DNA from 2 places in the Sinorhizobium sp. CCBAU 05631 genome. Region 1 is predicted to be linked to the other one. Evidence: riboswitches for the same ligand, from Rfam matches in the RefSeq annotation. Region 1 holds a riboswitch; the other holds the start of a gene.
The links. Region 1 has a riboswitch for FMN ahead of ribB (3,4-dihydroxy-2-butanone-4-phosphate synthase). Riboswitches for the same ligand answer to the same signal wherever they lie in the genome.
Positions count from the first base shown of each region.

Region 2: it holds a riboswitch for FMN, as region 1 does, so the genes downstream of both, SS05631_RS10785 (6,7-dimethyl-8-ribityllumazine synthase) here and ribB (3,4-dihydroxy-2-butanone-4-phosphate synthase) in region 1, are expected to answer to the same signal.

Region 1 covers NZ_CP023064.1:223,072-233,857, reverse strand. The annotation lists gene SS05631_RS20590 (AraC family transcriptional regulator) at 25-999, opposite strand; gene SS05631_RS20585 (helix-turn-helix domain-containing protein) at 1,192-2,217, opposite strand; gene SS05631_RS20580 (DHA2 family efflux MFS transporter permease subunit) at 2,386-3,993, opposite strand; gene SS05631_RS20575 (HlyD family secretion protein) at 3,990-5,087, opposite strand; gene SS05631_RS20570 (cupin domain-containing protein) at 5,177-5,590, opposite strand; gene SS05631_RS20565 (SDR family oxidoreductase) at 5,664-6,416, opposite strand; gene SS05631_RS20560 (winged helix-turn-helix domain-containing tetratricopeptide repeat protein) at 6,667-8,262, shown strand; gene ribB (3,4-dihydroxy-2-butanone-4-phosphate synthase) at 8,306-8,935, opposite strand; FMN riboswitch at 9,047-9,193, opposite strand; gene SS05631_RS20550 (SDR family oxidoreductase) at 9,254-10,042, opposite strand; gene SS05631_RS20545 (sugar ABC transporter ATP-binding protein) at 10,058-10,786, opposite strand, start outside.
Region 2 covers NZ_CP023063.1:2,186,755-2,197,540, reverse strand. The annotation lists gene SS05631_RS10815 (SDR family oxidoreductase) at 1-713, opposite strand, end outside; gene SS05631_RS10810 (ABC transporter permease) at 718-1,536, opposite strand; gene SS05631_RS10805 (ABC transporter permease) at 1,536-2,402, opposite strand; gene SS05631_RS10800 (spermidine/putrescine ABC transporter substrate-binding protein) at 2,550-3,710, opposite strand; gene SS05631_RS10795 (ABC transporter ATP-binding protein) at 3,763-4,839, opposite strand; gene SS05631_RS10790 (LuxR C-terminal-related transcriptional regulator) at 5,042-5,845, shown strand; gene SS05631_RS10785 (6,7-dimethyl-8-ribityllumazine synthase) at 5,932-6,405, opposite strand; FMN riboswitch at 6,494-6,757, opposite strand; gene SS05631_RS10780 (ABC transporter ATP-binding protein) at 6,874-7,935, opposite strand; gene SS05631_RS10775 (ABC transporter permease) at 7,940-8,728, opposite strand; gene SS05631_RS10770 (ABC transporter permease subunit) at 8,725-9,606, opposite strand; gene SS05631_RS10765 (ABC transporter substrate-binding protein) at 9,677-10,780, opposite strand.

The DNA of each region.
Region 1 (10,786 bases):
GGTGCAGCCGTCCCGGCCGGCCGCTCAACAGGAGCGGAGTGTCTGGGATGGAAGCTCTCCGAAACGGTTGCGGTAATCGGTCGCCAGACGCCCCATATGCGTAAAGCCCCATTTGAGCGCTATGTCGGCGACGCTTTGCCCCGGCCAGGCCTGGGTCAGCTCTTCGCGAAGCGCCTTCAACCGCAGATCCTGGAGGTAGCTCATCGGGGTGGTCATTTTGAATTGGCGAAACCCCTGCTGGAGGGTACGCGAACTGACCCCGCAGGCGGCGGCGACCTCTACCAGGGTAATCGGCCTCGACAGGTTGGCCCTCATGAAATCGACCGCCTTCTTCACATGCCGCGGGACCGGCGAAACCGCGCGGCGCATTTTTTCCGAGAAGCGGTGAGGCACCGTGTCGAGGAGCAGCTGGATCAAGGCCTCACTTAAGTTTGTCAGCGCGAGGGGCGACCTGCGCAACGGTGCATCGCCAGTAAGGCCCGCTCTCAGCGTCTCGGCCATGCTGGCAATCGCCGTTCCGGGTCCCGACAACAGATCGAGTTCCGGCGAGAACTCTAAGGCACCGGAGACCGGCATCTCGACAATGTCGCAGAGCTGGCGCAAAAGTGCCGCTCGATCGATAGCGACGAACATGTGCTCGCGAGCGCTCGAGGACTGGGCGACAATGCGGCGATCGCCTTCTATGACTGCGCCGCGGCCGGGCGACGTGCGAAATGCCTCCCGTCCCATGCGAAGGTCTACACCCCCACGAAGCGGCACGAGCAGCACCAGCTGGCCGTCGGCCTCGCTCTCGAAGAGGACTCGTCCCTCAATGTGCGTGCAGCCGATCGATACGATGCCGGCGTTCGCCCAGGCGCATTTGTAATAGATGCTCTCCCTGCCAAGTGGCCGGACAACGACACTGGAGACCCAACTCGTCAGCGTTGCTGCAAGGCGGTCCGGGTCGCGCCCTTCGAACGACACCCAGTCCGGACGCGTCGCCGAATCCCCCAATGCCATCGATACTCTTCTCCTTGCTTACATTCTATGAGCAGAATTCCGCGGGTGGCGCCGTCACGCTGAAAGGTATGCCATAATACATCGCAGCGGCGGCACAGCATCATACAATGGACCTTGTAATGCAACAGGCTGCATTCGATGCACCGAGTTGCAGGTGTCCCGCGGCAGATACTTTCACGCCGAACGCCGCATTCACCGCAGGACGTCCGCGCCCGTGAAAACAGAACCGCCGACGCGCCGCCTTGTATCGGAGGGGTTTTCGCCATAGGTCGCCCTGTAGACCGCGGAAAACCGCCCGAAATGAAAGAAGCCCCATTTCAGGCAGATCGCTCTCAGGGTCTGATTGTTCTCGGGATCGAGGAGGTCCTGGCGTGCCGAGCGCAGGCGAAGCCTGAGGAGATAGGCGGCGGGCGTCGTATCCCGGAAGGCGCGGAAGCCGGTTTCCAGAGCTCGGACGGAAACGCCGGCAGCTTCGGCAACCATAGGCATGGTGATCGGCTGATTGATATTGGCTTGCATGAACTCGATCGCCCGGCGGACATGGCGCGGGGCGATCAGGCACGGCTTCTTGTCCAGCAAGTGCGATAGCCGGTGGGGGACCAGGCGCACCACCACGTCGGCAAGCGCCTGCGTCAAGTGCGCCATAGCGATTGGCGACTGCAGCAAGGGACCGCCGTTGCGTATGCCGCCCATGATCGTTTCTGCAAGATTGCCGATCAACTGGCCGGCCGGCGTGGACAAGCTCACCTGCGGCAGCAGGTTCAGGGATCCGTCGAAGGGCGCCTCGAAGGTCTGACCCAATGTCTGAAGGACGACAGACCAATTGATCAGGAGCTCGTCCACGAGGTTGTCTTCCCCGTGCATGATGACGCTATTGGGTTCGAAATTGTTGTAGAGGAGCAATCCCCCTGGCCCCGCTTCGGCCATCCGCGGCCCGTAGGTCACGCCCATGCCGCCGTTTCGAGGCACGACGATCGACAGATACTCCGCAGTATCGGCGGTCGGCTCGATGTGGAACTCGAAATCGCTTTGATGATAGCCCGTGATCAACACGGCACTGTCGCAGGCCGAAAGGTCGATCCCCCAACGGAAATTCTGCGCCTCGCTGATCGGCTCGGCAGCGAATGTGCCGAAAGCGCCGCCGAGCGTTTCGATCATGCTGTCGAATGACGAACCGCGAAATTGAAACGATGCCTGTGCAGCGTTGTTATCCGACATGCGACCCCGATTGCATCTGCAACGCCCGCACGACAGACCAGGCGGTCCCTCTGCGTAAAGCAAGGTTCCCGCCTAGCGTCGCATGCTTCCCCATGCCGTCGAAAGCCGTGGCGCGAAATTGCCCGAAAGCATAGGGGGGGCAACATCGATGCGCAACAGTTGCCCGCGCTACGACGCCTTCGCCTTCAGCAACCGGGCAGAGCGCGCTTTCGCGTATCGGCCCAGCCCGATCTTCATGCCGACCAACAGCGGGGCGGCGACGACGAAAAGCAGCGCCACCGCATTGAATGCCGTGTCGAAGGCGATCACGCTGGACTGACCTGTCACGGCCCGGCCGAGAAGGCTGGTCGCCGCCAGGCCGGCTTCGGGCGCGTCCATCCCCTTCGCTGTCAGCATGGCCGCCGTCGCCGTCAGTCGTTCGATGACCGCGGGCTTGCCGGCGGTGACATTTGCGCCGAGGACGGCGAGATTGGCGACGACGTTATGGTCGATCAGCGTCTGGAGCGCGGCGACTCCCGCGAGCCCGCCAAGCTGGCGGCCCGTATTGAAGAGCCCGATTCCGGAGGCGAGGTTTCGGCTGCCGAGGTTGCTGAAAGCGATCAGGGTGATCGACAGGAACAGGAAGCCAAGGCCGAGGCCGCGCAACAGGATCGCTGCCATCATGTCGTCGGCGCCGCTCTCGATGGTCGACCCGGACAGCATCCACATCGCGATCATGATCAGCAGGATGCCGAATGGCACCGTGGCGAAGGGCGGAACGCGGCGCACCTGGAAGAGAACGGCGGCGACGAGCAGAGCGGCGATGAAAAGCCCGCCGCTTGGCAACAGAAGCAGGCCGGCGTCCGTCGGCCTGAAGGCGAGGATGGAGACGGCAAAGGACGGGATCAGGAACGCGCTTCCGAACAAGGCGGCGCCGGCGACGAAGCTGACGATGAAGGCGAAGGTGAAATCTTCCGATCCGAACAGGGTGAAGTCGAGGAGGCCCCGTCCCTTGGCCAGCACCTGCTGGCCGAGAAATGCCAGCAGAGCGGCGAGACCGATCACAGTCAGCCACAGGATGCGCGGTTCCTCGAACCAATCCCATCGGCTGCCCTGGCTGAAGACATAGGTGAAGCAGAAATGCGAGAGCGAGATCAGCGCGAAGCCGATCCAATCGAACGGACGGCGCACGGTCTCGGGGGTTTCCGGCGGGTCGGCGATCAACAGCAGCCCGACAGCGGCGAGCGCGACCGGAACGACGCTAAAGAAAATCCATGTCCAGGATTGACTGTCGAGCAACCACCCCTGGAGGGCAGGCGCGATCGTCGCGGGGGCGACGACGGCTCCCATCGCGAACAGCGCCTGAAGGATAGGCTGGCGGGATCGCGGATAGGTGAAGAAGATGATGGCCTGGCCGCCGACAAGCAGGATGCCGCCGGAAAGGCCCTGAACGATGCGGAGCGCGACCAGCAGGTCGAGGCGATCGGTTATGGCGGCAGTGCCGCAGGCGATGCCCATGACGAGGGTGGCGCCGATGACGAGGTTCAGCGGCCGAACACGGTTCATGAGCCAGGGGGCAGCCAGGAACCCGATGAGCTTGAACGTCGTATATCCGATGTCCAGCCAGGCGAACTCGTCCGGCGTCGCGTAGGTGTCGCCGATGATGTCGCCGCGTCCGAGCGACAGCACGGTGCTGGCGACCGCCTCGGTGAGGGTGGCAAGCACGATGCCGGCAATTAGAAGGGTTCCGGCCGCGGATCTGTCGCGGCTCTCTGTGGCCGTGAAAACTGTGGTCATGAGCCGCCTCCCTGCGCGATTTCGACGCGCGCGGAGAGGCCGGGCACGATGCGGCCGGGGGACGGATTTTTGGCAAGCCGGATCTTCACCGGAACGCGTTGGACGACGCGAACGAAGTTGCCTGTCGCATTGTCAGCGGGGAGCAGGCTGAAGGCGGACCCGCTGCCGGGCGCAAAGCTGTCAACCACGCCGTCAAGCACCCCGTTCGGGTAGCCGTCGATGGTGATGCGGGCGCGCTGGCCGGGCCGGATATGTTCGAGCTGGGTTTCCTTGAAATTGGCCACAACCCACACGTAATTGACCGGAACGATGTCGAGCAAGGAGGCGCCGGGCGCGACAAGCCGACCGACGCGGACCTGGCGGTTGCCGATGACGCCCGCGACCGGCGCGCGTACGATGGTGCTGTCGAGATCGATTTGGGCGAGGTCGCGCGCCGCCTCCGCCTGCGCCACGGCAGCAACGGCCGCTTCGCGCTGAGCGGCAAGGACGGCGATGCGGTGCTGCTGCGCCTCTACCGCTGCGGCGGCGGCTGACACGTTCGCCTCGGCTCTCGTGCGTGCCGCATCGCTTTCGTCGACATGGGCCTGGCTGATCGTGTTGCTGCGGATCAGTTCGCGGCGGCGATCATAGGCCTTGGTCGCAAAATTGAGCTCCGCCACGGCCGACCGGCTCTGGGCTTCGGCCTGGCGGATGAGGGCATGCTGAAGCTCGGTCTCCGCATCGACGTTGATGAGCCGAGCCTGGGCGGCTTCGACGTTGGCGGCGGCCTGTTGAAGCCGTGCACGGTAGTCGCGATCGTCGATGCGGAACAGGACGTCACCCGCTCGGACCGTCTGGTTGTCCTGAACCGCAACGGCCGTGACATAGCCCGCAACCTTCGGCGCGAGCGAAGTCACGTCGCCGCGGACATAGGCATTGTCGGTCGACGCCCCGCCGCCCGAACGGGCCCAGGCCCAGCCGCCGGCCATGACGGCGACGGCGCCGACGCACAGAGCCAAGCCGGCGATCTTTTTCTTTTTGGACTTCGCCGCGACGACACCTTTCGCGGGGCTCCTGCCGGTGACGATGGCGATCTTGTCCTCGAGCGTATCCATTTTCTCAGTTCCTGTTGAAATGCCGATGGCCCGGTAAGCAGCCCTTGCGGCGGTTGCCTCCCAGGGCTGCGGGCACTCGAACGACGTGGTTATTGTCCGATGGGCGTGGTCAGTTCCGTTTCGTCGGTGTCGACGACAAACACCGCCAGCAGTCGGGCAGGTTCCGTGTCGCTGGCATTCGCGCTCACCTGATGATGGGAGCCCGGCTCCTCGTAGAAGTTCTCGCCGGCCCTGTAGATCTTTTCCGGCGAACCGTTGACGCTGCTGCGGATCGCGCCCTCGAGCACCGTCGCATAGATAAAGGCGGACTTCGGATGAGTGTGGGCCGGCGACCCGCCGCCCGGCCCGTACTCGACGAGCACTCCCTTCATGCTCTTGCCAGGGACGTTGGGAAGCGCGTGGTCGAAGACGACGGTCACCTTGCCCGCCGGCCTGTCATCGGCGGAAGCTGCAGTGATCGAAAGCGCTGCCAGGGCAGCAGCCGAGAGAAATCGTGCAAGCATGGCATTTCTCCTTCGAGGGTAGCTGTCGTAAAGATGTGCGGGGCCGCGTTCATCTTGGCGGCTCGCCGGAGACTCAGTGGGCGACTTGCCGGGCGAGCCAATCCTCGAACCGGATTGCACCGATGCGTGCATTGCTGCCTGGGGTCAGCGATTGATCGTCGAGGACGGAGCCGAAGTAGCGGGCGTGAACGTCCGGTACGACCTTGCGCGTGTCCTTGGTTGCCTTGAGGAAGCGCCTGACCAACTCGTCGAGCGGCATCGCCTCCGGACCGGCGACTTCGACCGTGCCGTTTGCAGGCGGCGCGAGCGCGACATCGGTGAGCGCCGCCGCAACGTCGTCGGAGGCCATGGGCTGGAAAAGCGCCGGCGACAGGCGAATTTCCTCGCCGACCGTCCCCGCCTGGGCAATGCCGCCGACGAACTCGAAGAACTGCGTGGCGCGCAGGATGGTATAGGGAATGCCGGACGCCTTGATAAGGTTTTCCTGCGCGACCTTCGCCCGGAAGTAGCCGTTGTCGGGAAGCCGTTCGCTGCCGACGATCGAGAGGGCCACGTGGTGGCGGACGCCGGCGGCAGCTTCCGCGGCCAACAGGTTGCGGCCCGACGTTTCGAAAAATTCGAGGACTGCCTTGTCTTCCCAAACCGGCGCGTTGGCGACGTCGACGACGATCTCCGCCCCGTCCAGCGCTTCGGCCAGGCCCTCGCGGGTGATGGTGTTGACGCCGGTGTTCGGGGCAGCGGCGAGGGCCTCATGGCCGCGCTCCCTGAGGTTCTTCACGACTTTCGATCCGATGAGGCCGGTGCCTCCAATGACGACGATCTTCATGGCTCTCTCCGTTTCTGCCGACCGCACCATTGCCGTCGACCCGGGTGGAGAGTGCCTGCAAGCTTGCCGGAAGTCCTTGCCGCGGGCTTGAATTGACCTTGAGGGAAGCTTGGTTATTCGTCCAAGGCGGCTGCCGATCATCCTTGCGGCCGAGGTGCGCGCGCGTTACGGCGAGCCGTGCTATCAATGGACAGAAGTGTCGCCGCTGCTCCGGCTGGCAAGCCGAGCCGCTCGGTCGAGGGATGCCGACGTGCAATTCGTGTTTGGAGACTATGTGCTCGACCCCGAGCGTCGAGAGCTGACCCTGCGCTCGGAAGTGGTGACCGTCGGACCGCAGGTCTTCGACCTGCTGCTGCATCTCGTCACGAACCGCGACCGCGTCGTCAGCAAGGACGATTTGTTGCAGGCGGTATGGAGCGGCCGGATCGTCTCGGAATCGACGATCACCAGCCACATCAACGCGGTTCGCAAGGCGATCGGCGACAACGGCGAGGAGCAGCGCCTGGTCCGGACGGTCGCCCGCAAGGGCTTCCGCTTCATAGGCGCGATCGAGACCGGCGAGGCCGCGAAGCCGAGCGAGCCCGACGGGCAAAGCATCGTCGGTCACTCCGCCGGCGAAGCGCGGGAGCCTCCTTCCAAGCTCGTCCTTCCGGACAAGCCCTCGATCACCGTCCTGCCCTTCCAGAATCTCAGCGGCGACCCGGAGCAGGACTATTTCGCCGACGGCGTGGTGGAGGACATCATAGCCGCACTGTCGCGCATCCGATGGCTGTTCGTCATCGCCCGCAATTCGAGTTTTGCCTACAAGGGCCGGACGGTGGATGTGAAGGACGTCGGCCAAGAGCTCGGCGTGCGCTACGTGCTGGAGGGCAGCGTGCGCAAGGCGGCAAACAAGGTGCGCATCACCGGGCAGCTCATCGATGCCACGAGCGGGACGCATCTCTGGGCGGAGCGCTTCGAAGGCACGCTCGACGACATCTTCGAGCTGCAAGACCAGATGGCCGAAACCGTCGTCGGCGCGATCTCACCTCAGCTCGAACGCGCCGAGATCGAGCGCGCCAAGCGCAAGCCGACGGAGAGCCTGGACGCCTACGACTACTATCTTCGCGGTATGGCGAAGCTGCACAACGGAACCCGCGAAGCAATCGAGGCGGCGCTGCGCTTGTTTTACAGGGCGATCGAGCTCGACCCCGAATTTGCCTCGGCCTATGCCGCGGCGGCCTGGTGCCATTTCTGGCGCAAGTTAAACGGCTGGATGACCGAGCGGGACCGCGAGATCGCCGAAGGCGTGCGGTTGGCGCGGCTGGCAGTGGAACACGGCCGGGACGACGCGGTCGCCCTGACGAGAGGCGGGCATGCGTTCGCCCATCTCGCCGGCGACCTCGACGGCGGCATCGCCTTGCTCGACAGGGCCGTGCTGCTCAACCCCAATCTCGCCACCGCCTGGTTCCTCGGCGGTGCGCTCCGCGCGCTTCGCGGTGAGACAGACGCCGCAATGGAGCACCTCGCCCATGCCGTTCGGCTGAGCCCGCTGGATCCGGAAATGTTCCGCATGCAGGTCGGGATGGCGCTGGCAAATTTCTTCGCCGGGCGCTTTGATCCCGCCTCGGCCTGGGCGGAAAAGGCATTGGGGAACCTGCCCAGCCTGCTGGTCGCGGTCGCTTTGCTGGCGGCAAGCCATGCGCTTGCCGGGCGCCTTGACGAGGCGGGCCACGCAATGCAGCGCCTGCGTGCGCTTGATCCGTCCTTACGCGTCTCCAATCTTAAGGCCTGGCTGCCGATCCACCGCCCGGAAGACCTGGCGCGGTTCGCCGATGGATTGCGGCTGGCGGGCTTGCCCGAGTGAGCCCGACGAGAGGCAGCGCGTGGCGGCGTGCCTCACTCGGCAGTTAGGCAGCCTGTGTCGCGTCGGCCGGCTGCTCGACGAATGCGATCAGATCTCTGATGGTGATCAGCGGAAGCCGGTGCGTTTCTGCGAACACCACGAGCTCCGGAAGCCGGGCCATCGTTCCGTCGTCGTTGGCAACTTCGCAGATGACGCCCGATGGGGACTTGCCGGCGAGGCGTGCCAGCTCAACCGCCGCCTCGGTGTGCCCCGGCCGGCCGCGTACGCCGTTCGGATGCGCCCGCAGCGGAAAGATATGCCCCGGCCGGGCGAAGTCCGCCGGACGCACGCCGGGATCCATCAGCGCCTGGATGGTCGCGGCCCGGTCGGCTGCGGAAATGCCGGTGGTGGTTGCGGGTAGGTAATCGACGGAGACCGTGAATGCGGTTTTGTGGAGCTCGGTGTTCTGCGGGACCATGAGCGGGATGTCGAGGGCATCGAGACGCTCTCCTTCCATCGCGACGCAGATCAGCCCGCGGGCGTGCTTCATCATGAACGCGATCGTTTCGGGCGTCACCGCGTCCGAGGCGACGATGATGTCGCCTTCATTCTCCCGGTCCTCGTCGTCGACGACCACGACCATGCCGCCCAGCGCCAGGGCCGCGATTGCGTCTTCAATTTTCGAGATTGCCATTCCATTGCCTTTCAAGGGTAGCCAGCATTGGCGTCAAACCGCGGCGTTTCGGCCGCTATTCATCCCTTGGGCGAACAAGTCCGCGCCGCCCGACAACGAGCGGTTTGCTGACATTGTCCTCTTCCATCCGGACTGTAACCGTCGGCCCCGGCCTCTCACCGGGTCTGCTGACCTTCCGCATCGGCGGAAGCGCTCGCGGGCTCCCGGATCGCTCCGAATACCGCCGGTGGGGATTTTCACCCCGCCCTGAGAACAAGCGTAGATAAGGAATTTCACCGGCAAAAAGCAAGAGGCCAGCTCAGGCTGGCCCCGTGATATTTACCAGCAGCAGAAGCCGCCATCGACCAGGAGGTCGACGCCGGTCACGAAGCTTGCCGCATTCGAAAGAAGGAAGACGGCAGGCCCGACCATCTCGTCCACCGTCGCCATGCGCTGCATCGGGGTCTGCTCCTCGAACAGCTTGGTCTGATGCACCATTTCCGGCCGGGTGTTCATCGGTGTGGCCGTGTAGCCGGGACTGATCGTGTTGACGCGGACGCCGCGGCCCACCCATTCCATCGCCATCGACTTCGTCATATGAATGACGCCGGCCTTCGAGGCATTGTAGTGGCACTGGCTGAGGCCGCGGTTGACGATCACGCCGGACATCGAGGCGATGTTGACGATCGAGCCGCGGCCGTTCTTCAGCATGGCGCGGGCTTCCGCCTGGCAGGACAGGAAAACGCCCTTCAGGTTGATGTCCATCATCGTCTGGAATTGGCTTTCCTCCATCTCCTCGGCCGGATTGGCATTGGCGATGCCGGCCGCGTTCACGGCAAGGGCAAGCGGGCCGAGTTCCGCTTCGGTGCGGGCGACCGCCTCGTTGAGCGCCCCGCCATTGGTCACGTCGGCGGCGATCCGGATGCTGCGGCGCCCCGTGCCGGCGATGAATTCCGCGGTCTTCGCCAGTCCGTCGTCCGTGCGGCGATCGAGCAGCGCAACGTCGGCGCCGCACTGCGCCAGCCCCATGGCGATGCGTTGCCCGATGCCGCTGCCCGCCCCCGTGACGAAGGCGACGTTGCCGGAGAGATCGAACAATCTCGGCGCATTGAGCGTGATTTCAGACATGAATTTCTTCCTTGTTCAAATCGTCGCGAGTTCCATGACCGACACGTCGTTTGCGTCCTCGCGGTCAAGAATGCCGGTCTGTCTGCCCTGGGCCATGACCATGATCCGGTTGGAGACGCCAAGCACTTCTTCGAGATCGGAACTGACCACGATGACCGCGACCCCCTGGTGGGCGAGATCCATGATGAGGTCGTAGATCGACGAGCGGGCGCCGACATCGATGCCGCGCGTCGGTTCGTCGAGCACGACGACCTGCGGCTTGCGCGCCAGCCATTTGGCGAGCACCACCTTCTGCTGGTTGCCGCCGGAAAGCTCGCCGGCGTTCTGGTGCCCGCGGCCCTTCACGCCGAATTTCCTGATGCACTCGTCGGTAAACTGTTGCAGACGGCGGGAGGAAACCCAGCCGTTGCGGGCAATTGCGCCGAGATTGGCATAGCCGATGTTCTCCGCGATCGAATGATCGAGCACGACGCCCTGGAGCTTGCGGTCCTCCGGCACGAGAACCATCCCGCTGCGAATCGCCTCGATTGGCGAGCGGGGCGTGACGGCTTTGCCATTCAAGAGAATCTCGCCACCCGAAATCGGATCGGCGCCGGTGATGGCGCGCACGAGTTCGGTTCGGCCGGCGCCCATCAGGCCGGCGATGCCGAACACCTCGCCCTTTCGGACTGAAAAGCTGATATTGCGGAATGCATTCGTCGGCGAGGTGAGATCGCGGACCTCAAGCGTCACCTCTTCCCGAGG
Region 2 (10,786 bases), on a different replicon from region 1:
TAAGAGGAACGGTCGGAGACAAGGAAGAGGATCGCTTCGGCGATCTCGTCGACGCTTGCCCACCGTCCGAGCGGCACCTTCTCGCGGATATAGGCCTCGATTGCCTTCCGACCGCCCATCTGCTTGATGAAAGGTTCGTTGAACGGCGTGTCGACCCAGCCGGGGCAGAGTGCGTTTATTCGCACCCCATGTTTCGCGTAGTCGCCGGCCATCTGCCGCGTCATGGCGATGACGGCGTGCTTTGTCGTGGTGTAGGCGATCATCTCACGGTCGTAGAGGACGCCGGAAGAGGACGAGGTGTTGACGATCACGCCGCGCCCCGCCGCCCTCATCGACGGCACGACGAGGCGAGCCGCGATGAAGTGCGCGCGAACGTTCAGGTTCCACGAGCGATCGAAACCCGCCACCTCGACTTGTTCCAGGTCGCCGGCCACCTGGGCGCCGGCATGGTTGTGCAGAATATCGATGCGGCCATGCCGTCGAAGGACGTCGGCAATGCCGTTCGACAGCGCTCCGTCGTCGGTGACGTCGATCGCTAGAGGTTCGGCGCTGCCGCCCTTGGCGGCGATCGATGTCACGGTCTCTTCCGAAGCCTTCGCGCTACGGTCGACGACCACCACATGGGCGCCTTCGCGCGCCATGATGGCGGCACCCGCCTGACCGATTCCGGAGCCGCCGCCGGTCACGATCGCGATCCGGTCTTTCAGGATCATGGTTTCACTCCCCGGATTTGCTTTTCGTCTCGCGCATCAGCACGCGCGCAGTCAGGATCAGGAGAAGCGACGCGACGAGAACCAAGGTTGCGATCGCATTGATCTCCGGCGTCACGCCGCGACGGATCGAGGCGAAGACATAGATAGGCAAGGTGGTCTTCGAGCCTGCGACGAAGAAGGCGATGATGAAATCGTCGAAGGAGAAGGTGAAGGCGAGCAGGAAGCCGGCAAGAATCGAGGGAAGGATCTGCGGCAGCACAATCAGTCGGAAGGTGGTGAGCGGCGTCGCGTAGAGATCGCTGGACGCCTCGACGATGTCACGGCCGAGACTGGCGATCCGCGCCTTCACGATCATGGCGACGAGTGCCATCGAGAACAGCCCATGGGCGGCGATGATAGAGCCGTAGCCAAGACCGAGTTGTGGCGGGTGATCGCCCGGCCAGATCGTCGCGAGCGCTGGATTAACGAAGGAGAAGACGGCGACCAGCGCCACGAGCGTGGCGATTCCGATGACGACACCCGGAACGACGATGGCAGCGGCGAAGAGGGCATCGAAGAAGGCTCGCATGCGCGGCCCGAGGCGCTCCATGCCAAGCGCCGCCATGGTCCCGAAGACCGCCGCAAGCGCAGCGCTCGTGAAGGCGATCATCAGGCTGTTCTGCAGTGCTGAAACCAGGAAGGTGTTGCTGAGAGCCTTGCCGTACCAGGCAGCGGAGAAGCCGGTGAACTCGCTCGCATTGCGCCCCGCATTGAAGGAGAACAGAACGACGAGCGCGATCGGCGCATAGAGGAAGAGATAGACGGAGGAGACGAGGGCACGCATCAGACGAGATCCACCTGTCTTGTTCCGGCGACCTTCCAGGCGATGCGCATCGCCACCATGAGCACGACGACGACGACGGCAACCAGCGTGACGGCGATCGCCGAGCCGAAGGGCCAGTTGCGTGATTGCAGGAAGAGATCGACCAGCGCGTTGCCGATGAAGAAGACCTTGCCGCCGCCGAGAAGCTGGGGGATCAGATATTCGCCGAGGAGCAGGATCGTCACCAGCGCGATGCCGGTCATGACGCCCGGGAGCGATAGCGGCAGGGTGACGCCGAGGAAGCTGGAAACCGGCTTGGCGCCAAGATCGGCGGAAGCCTCAAGAAGCCGCCGGTCGAGTTTCTCGAGGCTCACATAGATCGGCATTATCATCAGCGGCAGGTAGCCGTAGACGATACCGAGCAGCACGGCGCCGGGCGTGTTGAGCATGCGCACGTCCTCGATGCCGATCATCGCGAGCAGATTGGGAATGCCGCGCGAGCCGAGGATGTACATCCAGGCATAGGTGCGCACCAGAAGGCTCGTCCAGAACGGCACGACGACCAGCGATACGAGGATCAGGCGATAGCGCGGGTTTGCCCTGACGGCGAGGTAGTAGGCGACAGGATAGGCCACCAGAAGGCAGAGCAGAGCGCCGGCTGGCGCAAGCATCAGCGTGTTCCAGAAGGCTGCGGCGCGCGTCGGCAGGTTTGCGAACTGGGCGAAGGTGAAAGCCGCCTGATAGCCGCCTTCCGGCGCCCGCTCGCCGAAAGCGAAGACGAGCATGGCGATGAAGGGGAGAACGAGAAAGACACAAAGCCACGCCGCCGCCGGCGCTACCAGCGCCGCCGTCACCAGGTTCCTCTTCGTGTTCTTTGCCGCACGCATGGTCAGTCCGTTGAAACGTGTATTGAACTGGGCCCTCATCCAGCCCGCCGGCCACCTTCTCCCCTTCGAACGGGGAGAGGGAACCCGCGGCGCCCGTCCCCTCTCCCGCTGGCGGGGAAGGCTAGGGTGAGGGGCGAACTTTCGACCTCACGCCGACTTGAAGCGGGCCATCAGTTCGGCGCGACCGGGATCTGTCAGCGTCACCGCGGCGCCGAATTCGAGCGGCGTCAGCGCCGCCTCGTCCGGATAGACGATCTTGTTCGACGTCACCTCCGGTGGCAGCAACTTCAAGACGCGGCTGTCGGTCGTCGGCGCGCCGTTGGCGATGTGCTCCTTGACGGCGTTTTCGGGCATCATCAGATAGTTGAGCAGCGCATAGCCGGCGGGCTTATTGGCCGCACTCTTCGGGATCGCGTAGAAATCCGACCAGATTTCGCCGCCATCCTTGCCGAGCACGAATTGGATTTCCGGCATGTCGCGGTTGAGCTGGGCGCCGTCATTGGTCCAGCACATTGTCATCCAGGCGTCCGTCGCCCGCATCGCCGGCTGGTAGTCGCTGTTGATCGCGTAGAGATGCGGCTTGACCTTGATCAGCAGCTCCTCGGCCTTGGCGAGTTCCTCCGGCTTGATTGAGTTAAAGGAAAATCCAAGCGAGACGAGTGCGTTGCCGATGGTGGTGAGCTGGTAGTCATGCACCATGGCGCGACCGTCGGCCTCGGCCATCGCCACCTCGAAGAACTCCTTCCAGCTCGTAACCGGCTTTTTGATCTTGTCGCTGTTCACGGCAATGCCGGTCGTGCCCCAGTTCTTCGGCACCGCATAGGTCTTGCCGTCGATGACGCCTTCATTGGTGAAGCGGGCGTTTTCCGTCGAGGCGTCGTAGTTCGGGAGCTTCGACAGGTCGAGCTCATCGATGAGGCCGAGCTTTGCATAGGTCGAAATCGTGTAATTGGTCGGGACGAAGAGGTCCCAACCGGTGCCGCCTGCCTGCAGCTTCGCAAGCATTTCCTCGTTCGAGCCGAAAACGTTGACTTCTACGGCGACGCCAGTCGCGGCCCTGAAGGCTTCGAAGGTGGCGGGATCATGATAGTTCGGCCAGGTCGCGAGCGACATCTGCGTGCCGAGGTCTTCGGCAAAAGCCGCCGCGTTGAAGAGGCCGGGCGCGCGCGCCAGGACGGCAGTGGCAAGCCCGAGGCCGGTGACGCCGAGAAAATGGCGGCGGGTCACCGAACCGCGTTTCAGGCGCATCAGCTCGTCCGCAAGCTTTTCCGCGGTGATCGGGGCATTCTCTCTGTACCACTTGGTCATGATGCTGTTCCCTTGTCGTTGGCATGCATTTGATGGCAGAGCGTCGGCCCGTTCAGGCCGGAAAGACATGCATTGCGTTCGGATCGAAGCGGAGTCCGATCCTTTCTCCAGGTTCTGCGAGGTCGGACTCATCCAGGCTGCGGCGGTCGGCGGTCACCAGAAAATCGCCAAGCCCGTCAACCTCGACGGAGTATTCGACCGATGAGCCGAGGAAGATGCGGTGGGTCACCGTGCCATGCAGCGTGGCGGTATCGTCACGCACAAGGCTTATCGATTCCGGACGGAGCGCCACCATGGCCGCACCCGCGGTTCCATTGGCACGCGCGGGCTTTGCCAAACCGACGCCATTTGCCAGCCGCACCGCATTCGCGCCGGGCTCGACCGTCGCTTCGATGCGATTGGTCTTGCCGACGAAATCGGCGACAAAAAGATTCGCCGGGCGATCGTAGATTTCCTGCGGCGGTCCGATCTGGACCACTCGCCCGGCATTCATAACGCAGACGAGATCGCTCATCGACAGCGCTTCTTCCTGGTCGTGCGTGACGAGCATGAAGGTGATGCCGAGCTCGCGCTGGAGGCTCTGGAGTTCGATCTGCATCGCTGTGCGCAGCTTCTTGTCGAGCGCGGCAAGAGGCTCATCGAGGAGCAACACCTTCGGCTTGTTGACGATGGCGCGGGCAAGCGCCACGCGCTGTTGCTGTCCGCCCGACATCTCGTGAATGCGGCGCTTGCCGAAGCCGGCAAGACGGACCATCTCCAGCGCCTCTCGGGCGCGGCGGCTGATTTCGGCCGCCGCAATGCGCGGGCGAATTTGCTTCAGCCCGTAGGCGACGTTCTGCTCGACATCAAGATGGGGGAACAGCGCGTATTGCTGGAAGACCATATTGACCGGGCGCCGATAGGCCGGCACGCCGTTCATAGGCTGGCCACCGATATAGACCATCCCCGCGCTTGGCTGTTCGAAGCCGCCGATCATTCGCAGGCAGGTGGTCTTGCCGCAGCCGGACGGGCCGAGCAGCGCGACGAAAGCCCCCTTGGGCACCCCGAGGCTGATATCCGACACCGCCGTCACGCTGCCATAGCGTTTGGCGACCGAACGGAATTCGATGTCGTTTGAATCGGATGTCACGTCTGTTCCCTGCGGCGCTATTATAGGAATCGGACGCGGTCCTTGCGCCTCCTGTTCCCACCGTCATTGCTGACAGCCTAGTCACCGGAAGCCGCGTCGGTATATACCCCGAGAGAGGTATTCCCGCCGGAATTTGCTTGTGAAAGGAGTATACCCTGGTTAAGCCGTCCAAGTGGCAGCGCAGGGGACTGGGGAGGGCGGTTTGGGCGTCGACTTCGAGAAGCTTTTCCAGGCCCTGGCGCCGTTGATGAATGGTTCGGCGATGGGCGACGAGGCCGTCGGCACTGCGTTCCGCCGGCTGATGTCGAGCCTGATAGCCTTCGACTATGTCGTCGTCTTCGCCTATCGTGGCAAGGAGCGTCCGCTTGATCTCTACAGTACTTTCGATGCCAAGGACCATGTGCTCTTCGTGAGCCTCTACCAGGCGGGTCCATACCTGCTCGATCCCTTCTATCATGCCGCCTGTGCGCCCCGACCTGGCGTGTGGCGGATGCGGGAGCTGGCGCCCGATCGCTTTTTCTCCAGCGAATATTACCGCACCTATTATGTGCAGACCGGGCTTGCGGAGGAGGTGGGTTTCTTCGTTCCGATCAGCGAACAGGTCACCGTCGTGCTATCGCTGATGCGGCGGGAGGCGACCGGCCCTTTCGGCGCCGCCGAGTTTGCCCTGCTCAAGAGGGCCGAGCCCTTGGTGGCCGCACTCGCTCGCCATCATTGGGCCGACCTCGACCACCGATTCGACGCGGCGCTCGCGAAAACCGGCCGCAGCCGCCGCAAGGCTTTGCATCCGCCCGCGGACGGGGTCTGGCAACATCTCAACCTCACCGATCGAGAAGCGGCAATCATCGAACTGGTCCTGCAGGGGCATTCATCGGAGTCGATCGGATTAAGGCTCGGCATCTCGACCGGGACCGTCAAAGTCCATCGGCGCAACGTTTATCGCAAGCTCGGAATTTCCTCGCAAACGCAGCTGCTGTCGCTCTACATCAAGAATCTCGGCCACTGACACCTGTCGGTAGCCGCATTATTGGCGAGGCAAAAAAGGGCGCGCCAGCCGGCTGCGCCCTCTCCTTTGCGTCGATTTGCAGTCCGTCAGGCGTTGACCAGCGCCAACTTGGCGCGCGCGTCGAGAATTTGTGCGCAGGCATTCGCAGCTTCTTCGCCCTTGACGACGAAATGGTCGCGGAAGAAGGCGATCAGCGGCTCGCTTTCCTGGAAGTTGTGCGGCGTCAACACTGCGGAGAGCACCGGCACGTCCGTGTCGAGCTGGACGCGCATCATGCCGTCCAGCACGATTCCGGCGACGAAGTCGTGGCGATAGATGCCGCCGTTGACGACGAAGGCGGTGCCGAGGATTGCCGAATAGCGTCCGGTCTTGGCGAGCTTCTGCGTATGCAGCGGAATTTCCAGCGCTCCCGGCACGTCGAAGATCTCGACGTCGGCCGCGTTGCCGCCGAGCTTCGACCACTGGGCGACGAAGGCGTCGACGCACTGGTCGACGATGTCGGCGTGCCAGCGGGCACGGACGATCGCGATCTTGGTGGAGGGGTGGGAAAGAATGGTCATGGTCTCAAGCCTTTCAGGGTTGGCGTTTGTTCCAATGATCCCGTCGGGCGAACATGCATGCACGACAACCCCGCGAAGGGTTCGCACTGCTTGCTCTCTTCCATCCGGACTGTGACCGTCGGCTCCGGAATCTGACCGGATCTGCTGACCTTCAGACACTGCACAGTTCCTTAAATCGAGATCGATTTAAGGACAGAATCATGCAGCAACTCAAAGTGCTACAGCGACCTTTGCGCGTCCATGGACGCGCGGAGCTGCATTGCCTGAAGCGCTCGCGGGCTTCGATCATCAGACCGCTGGTCCGCCGATCGCTACCGCCGGTGGGGAATTTCACCCCGCCCTGAGAACGCGTGCGACTATATACGGAGAGCAGCGCCCGTCAAACGCAGGCTCCGACAAAAATGCGAGAAATCACGACAGATTTTTCCGGGAAAGATCGAGGCCGGAACGAAATCGTTCCGGCCATCACTACTCGCGGATGACCAACAGGTCCTTGGCGGCGAAGCGCAGGCTGACATTCTCGCCGGCAACAGGCGGTGTAATGCCCGGATCGTTGAACATGTCGAACGAGATGACATCATCGCCAACCCGCAGCTTGGTGCGGATGACCGAGCCGAGGAAGCTCGTCGAGACGACTTCGCCGGGCAGCGCGGTATCGCCTTTGGAGCCCTCGGCGATCGAACCCGCCTCCGGCCGAAGCGCCAGCGAAATGCTGTCCCCGCCCTTGAGGCCGGCAATCGGCTCTTTCAGGGCAATCCGCTGCCCGCCGATGGTGACCGCACCGGTGGCGGGATCGGCGACCTTGCCCTCGATGATATTGAGCGTTCCGACGAAGGAAGCGACGAAGCGGGTCGCCGGCGTGTTGTAGATCTCGAACGGGGTGCCGATCTGGTCGGCGCGGCCGGCATTCATCACCACGATCCGGTCGGAGATCGACAGCGCCTCCTCCTGGTCGTGGGTGACGAACACCGTGGTGATGCCGAGCTGCTGCTGGATCTGCCGGATCTCTTCGCGCAGCGAGATGCGAATCTTCGCATCGAGCGCCGAGAGCGGCTCGTCGAGCAGCAGCACTTGCGGCTTCACGGCAAGCGCGCGGGCGAGCGCCACACGCTGCTGCTGGCCGCCGGACAGTTGATAGGGGAAGCGGTCCGCCAGGTGCTCGAGCTTGATGAGCCCGAGCATCTGCTTCACCCGGATATCGATGTCCGTTTTGGTGGCGCCGGCGACCTTCAGGCCGAAGGCGACATTGTCATGGACGTTCATGTTGGGAAACAGCGCATAGGCCTGGAAGACCATGCCGATATTGCGCTGGTTCGGCTTCAGAGCGCCCTGGTCCTGGCCGTTGATGACGATCGAGCCGCCGGACGGCGTCTCGAAACCGGCGATCATGCGCAGGATCGTGGTCTTGCCGCAGCCGGACGGGCCGAGGAAGGAGACGAACTCGCCCTTTTCGATGCCCATGTTGAAATTATGAACGACCTGAACCGGGCCGAAGGATTTCTGAATATTGGTCAGTGTCAGGAAAGCCATGTGATCAAGCCTTGGGCGAAGCGGATTTCTGGAAGCGGGAGACGAGCTGGATCAGCCCCATGCTCAGCCACGTGATTGCGAAAGCGATGACGGCGAGCGCCGAAGGCTCATAGGCCTTATTGGCGCCGACGAGCTGCAGATAGGGACCGAAAGCCGGGCGGTTGAGCAGCGCCGCCATGGTGAATTCGCCCATGACGATGGCGAAGGTGATGAAGGCGCCGGAAAGCACGCCGCTCATCACATTCGGGAAGATGCAGCGGAAAAGGATCGTCGGCCATTTGGCGCCGAGGCTTTCGGCGGCCTCCGTCAAAGTCCTGACGTCGATCGCCCGCATCGCCGTGTCGACGGCGCGGTACATGTAGGGAAGCGACAGGGTCATGTAGGAGAACATCAACAGCGCGTTGGTGCCGGAGGTCGAACCGGTGAGCGGCAGGATCGACGAGGAATTGTAGAGCCTCAGATAGCCGAAGACGATAACGATAGCCGGAATGACGAGCGGCAGCAGCGTGACGAACTCGACGATCGGCCGCACCTGCGGCAGGCGTAGCCGCACCCAGTACGCCGTCGGCACGACGAGCAGCATGCCGAAGACGATCGTCAGTACGGCCATCAGCATCGAATAGCCGAAGGTCTCGCGAAACTGGATGTCGGAGAAAACCGACTGGTAGGCGTCGAAGGAATAGGCGCCGCGTCGCATGCGCAGCGAGAACTCCAGCGTGCCGAGCAGCGGAATGATGAAATAGCTGGCTCCGATGGCGATGGCGATCCAGGCGCCGAGGCGTTGTGCTTTCATTTCTGCCACCGTTCGGCGCGCATGCGCAGCCAGATATAGAGAATGTTGGAAATGCCGGTGATGACGATCATGCCGAGGGCCAGCGCATAGCCGAGATTGGGGTTGTGCAACACGTCGCCGCGGATCTGCGCGTAGAGCAGGATCGGCACGATGTTGAGCGAACTGCCGGTCAGCGCGTAAGCCGTGGCGATGGCGCCGAAGGCATTGGCGAAGAGCAGGAGAGTCGTGCCGAGCAGGCTCGGCCAGAGGATCGGCAGCGCCACCATGCGCCAATATTGCCAGGTGGAGGCGCCGAGGATTTCGGCCGCCTCGCGCCACTCTTTCTTGAGGCCGTCCAGCGCCGGGGTGAGGATCAGCACCATCAGCGGGATCTGGAAATACATATAGGTGATGGTGAGGCCGAAGAAGCTCAGGAGATTGAAACCGGTTCCGTAAAGATTGAAGCCGAACCAGTCGCGCAAAAAGACGGTGACGAGCCCGGTGCGGCCGAGCGTCGAAAGAAACGCGAAAGCGAGCGGCACGCCCGCGAAATTGGAGGCGACGCCGGAGAAGGTCAGCAGGCCGGAGCGGATCCAGTTCGGAACTCCGCCGAGCACGACCGCCCAGGCGAGGAAGAAGCCGATCAGCGCGCCGCCGAGCGAGGAGGCGACCGACACGCGGATCGAGATCCAGTAGGCGCTCATGATCGTCGGCGTGAAGAGATCGGCGAGATTCTTGAACGTGAAGGTTCCTTCGGGCGTCAGAAAGGCGCCGGTGACAAGGTAGAGCGTCGGAACGATCAGGAACATCAGCGCAAAAATCGCGAACGGGGCTATCCCGAGCCAATCGATGACCGCTCGTTTGTTGATCAGGGGTGCGGTTGCTGTTGTCGTGGTCATGAAGGCTTCGATGTTCCTCAGTCAAATGAAACAGCCTCCCCGCCGATCGAGCGGGGAGGCATGGCAATGATTACTGAACGTTGGCGCCGACCACGCTGTCCCACTTGGTGGTGATCGCTTCCTTGCCCTTGGCCTGTTCCTCGAGCGTCGGGAATACGGCCTTTTCATAGGCAGCTGCCGGCGGCAGCTTGTCCAGCATTTCCTGCGGGATCTTGCCGTTCTTGGCGAGATCGTTGAAGCGGATCGGGTGGCAATAGCCCTTCAGCCAACCGAGCTGGCCTTCGTCCGAGTAGAGATATTCCATCCACAGCTTGGCGGCGTTCGGATGCGGGGCGAAGGCCGAGATCGCCTGCACATAGACGCCGGCGACGACGCCCGACGCCGGAACGACGACTTCGACCGGCGGGTTGCCGTTCAGGCTGTCGCGCCAGGAGAGACCGTTATAGTCCCAGGCGATGATGATCGGGGTCGAGCCCTGTGCGAGCGAAGCGGACTTGCCGATGACCGGAACGAAATTGCCGGCCTTGTTGACTTCCGCGAAGAAGGCGAGGCCTGCTTCACCGGCCTTGGCCGCATCCTTTTCGCCAGCGGCGAGACCAGCGGCGTAGACGGCCTGCACGGCCTGGTTCGAGGCGCGCGGGTCGCCGGCGAGAGCGACCGCGTTCGCGTAGTCCGACTTTTTGAGGTCGGCCCAGTCCTTCGGCACTTCCTTGACGATATCGGTGTTCACGACGAAGGAGAGAACACCGTAATAGTCGCCGTACCAGAACCCTTCCGGATCCTTGGCGCTATCCGGGATCGTATCCCAGGTCGAGACCTTGTAGGGCTGGATCAGGCCTTCGGCCTTGGCAGAGGGGCCGAAGGACAGGCCGACGTCGATCACGTCGGGTGCCTGCGGGCCGGTATTGCCCTTGTTGGCCTTGATGGCTTCGATCTCGTCGCCGGAACCGGCGTCGGGGTTCAGCTCGTTGACCTCGATCCCGTACTTCGCCTTGAAACCGGCGATGAGATCGCCATAACCGCACCAGGTGTGCGGCAGCGCAATGGTGGTGAGCGTGCCTTCCTTCTTGGCGGCGGCGATGAGCTCTTCGCTCGGCTCGGCAGCGGCCACGGCCGTGGTTGCCAGCAGAATGGCGGTCGAGAGCGAGAGCAGGCGTTGAGTCTTTGAAATCACTGGCGT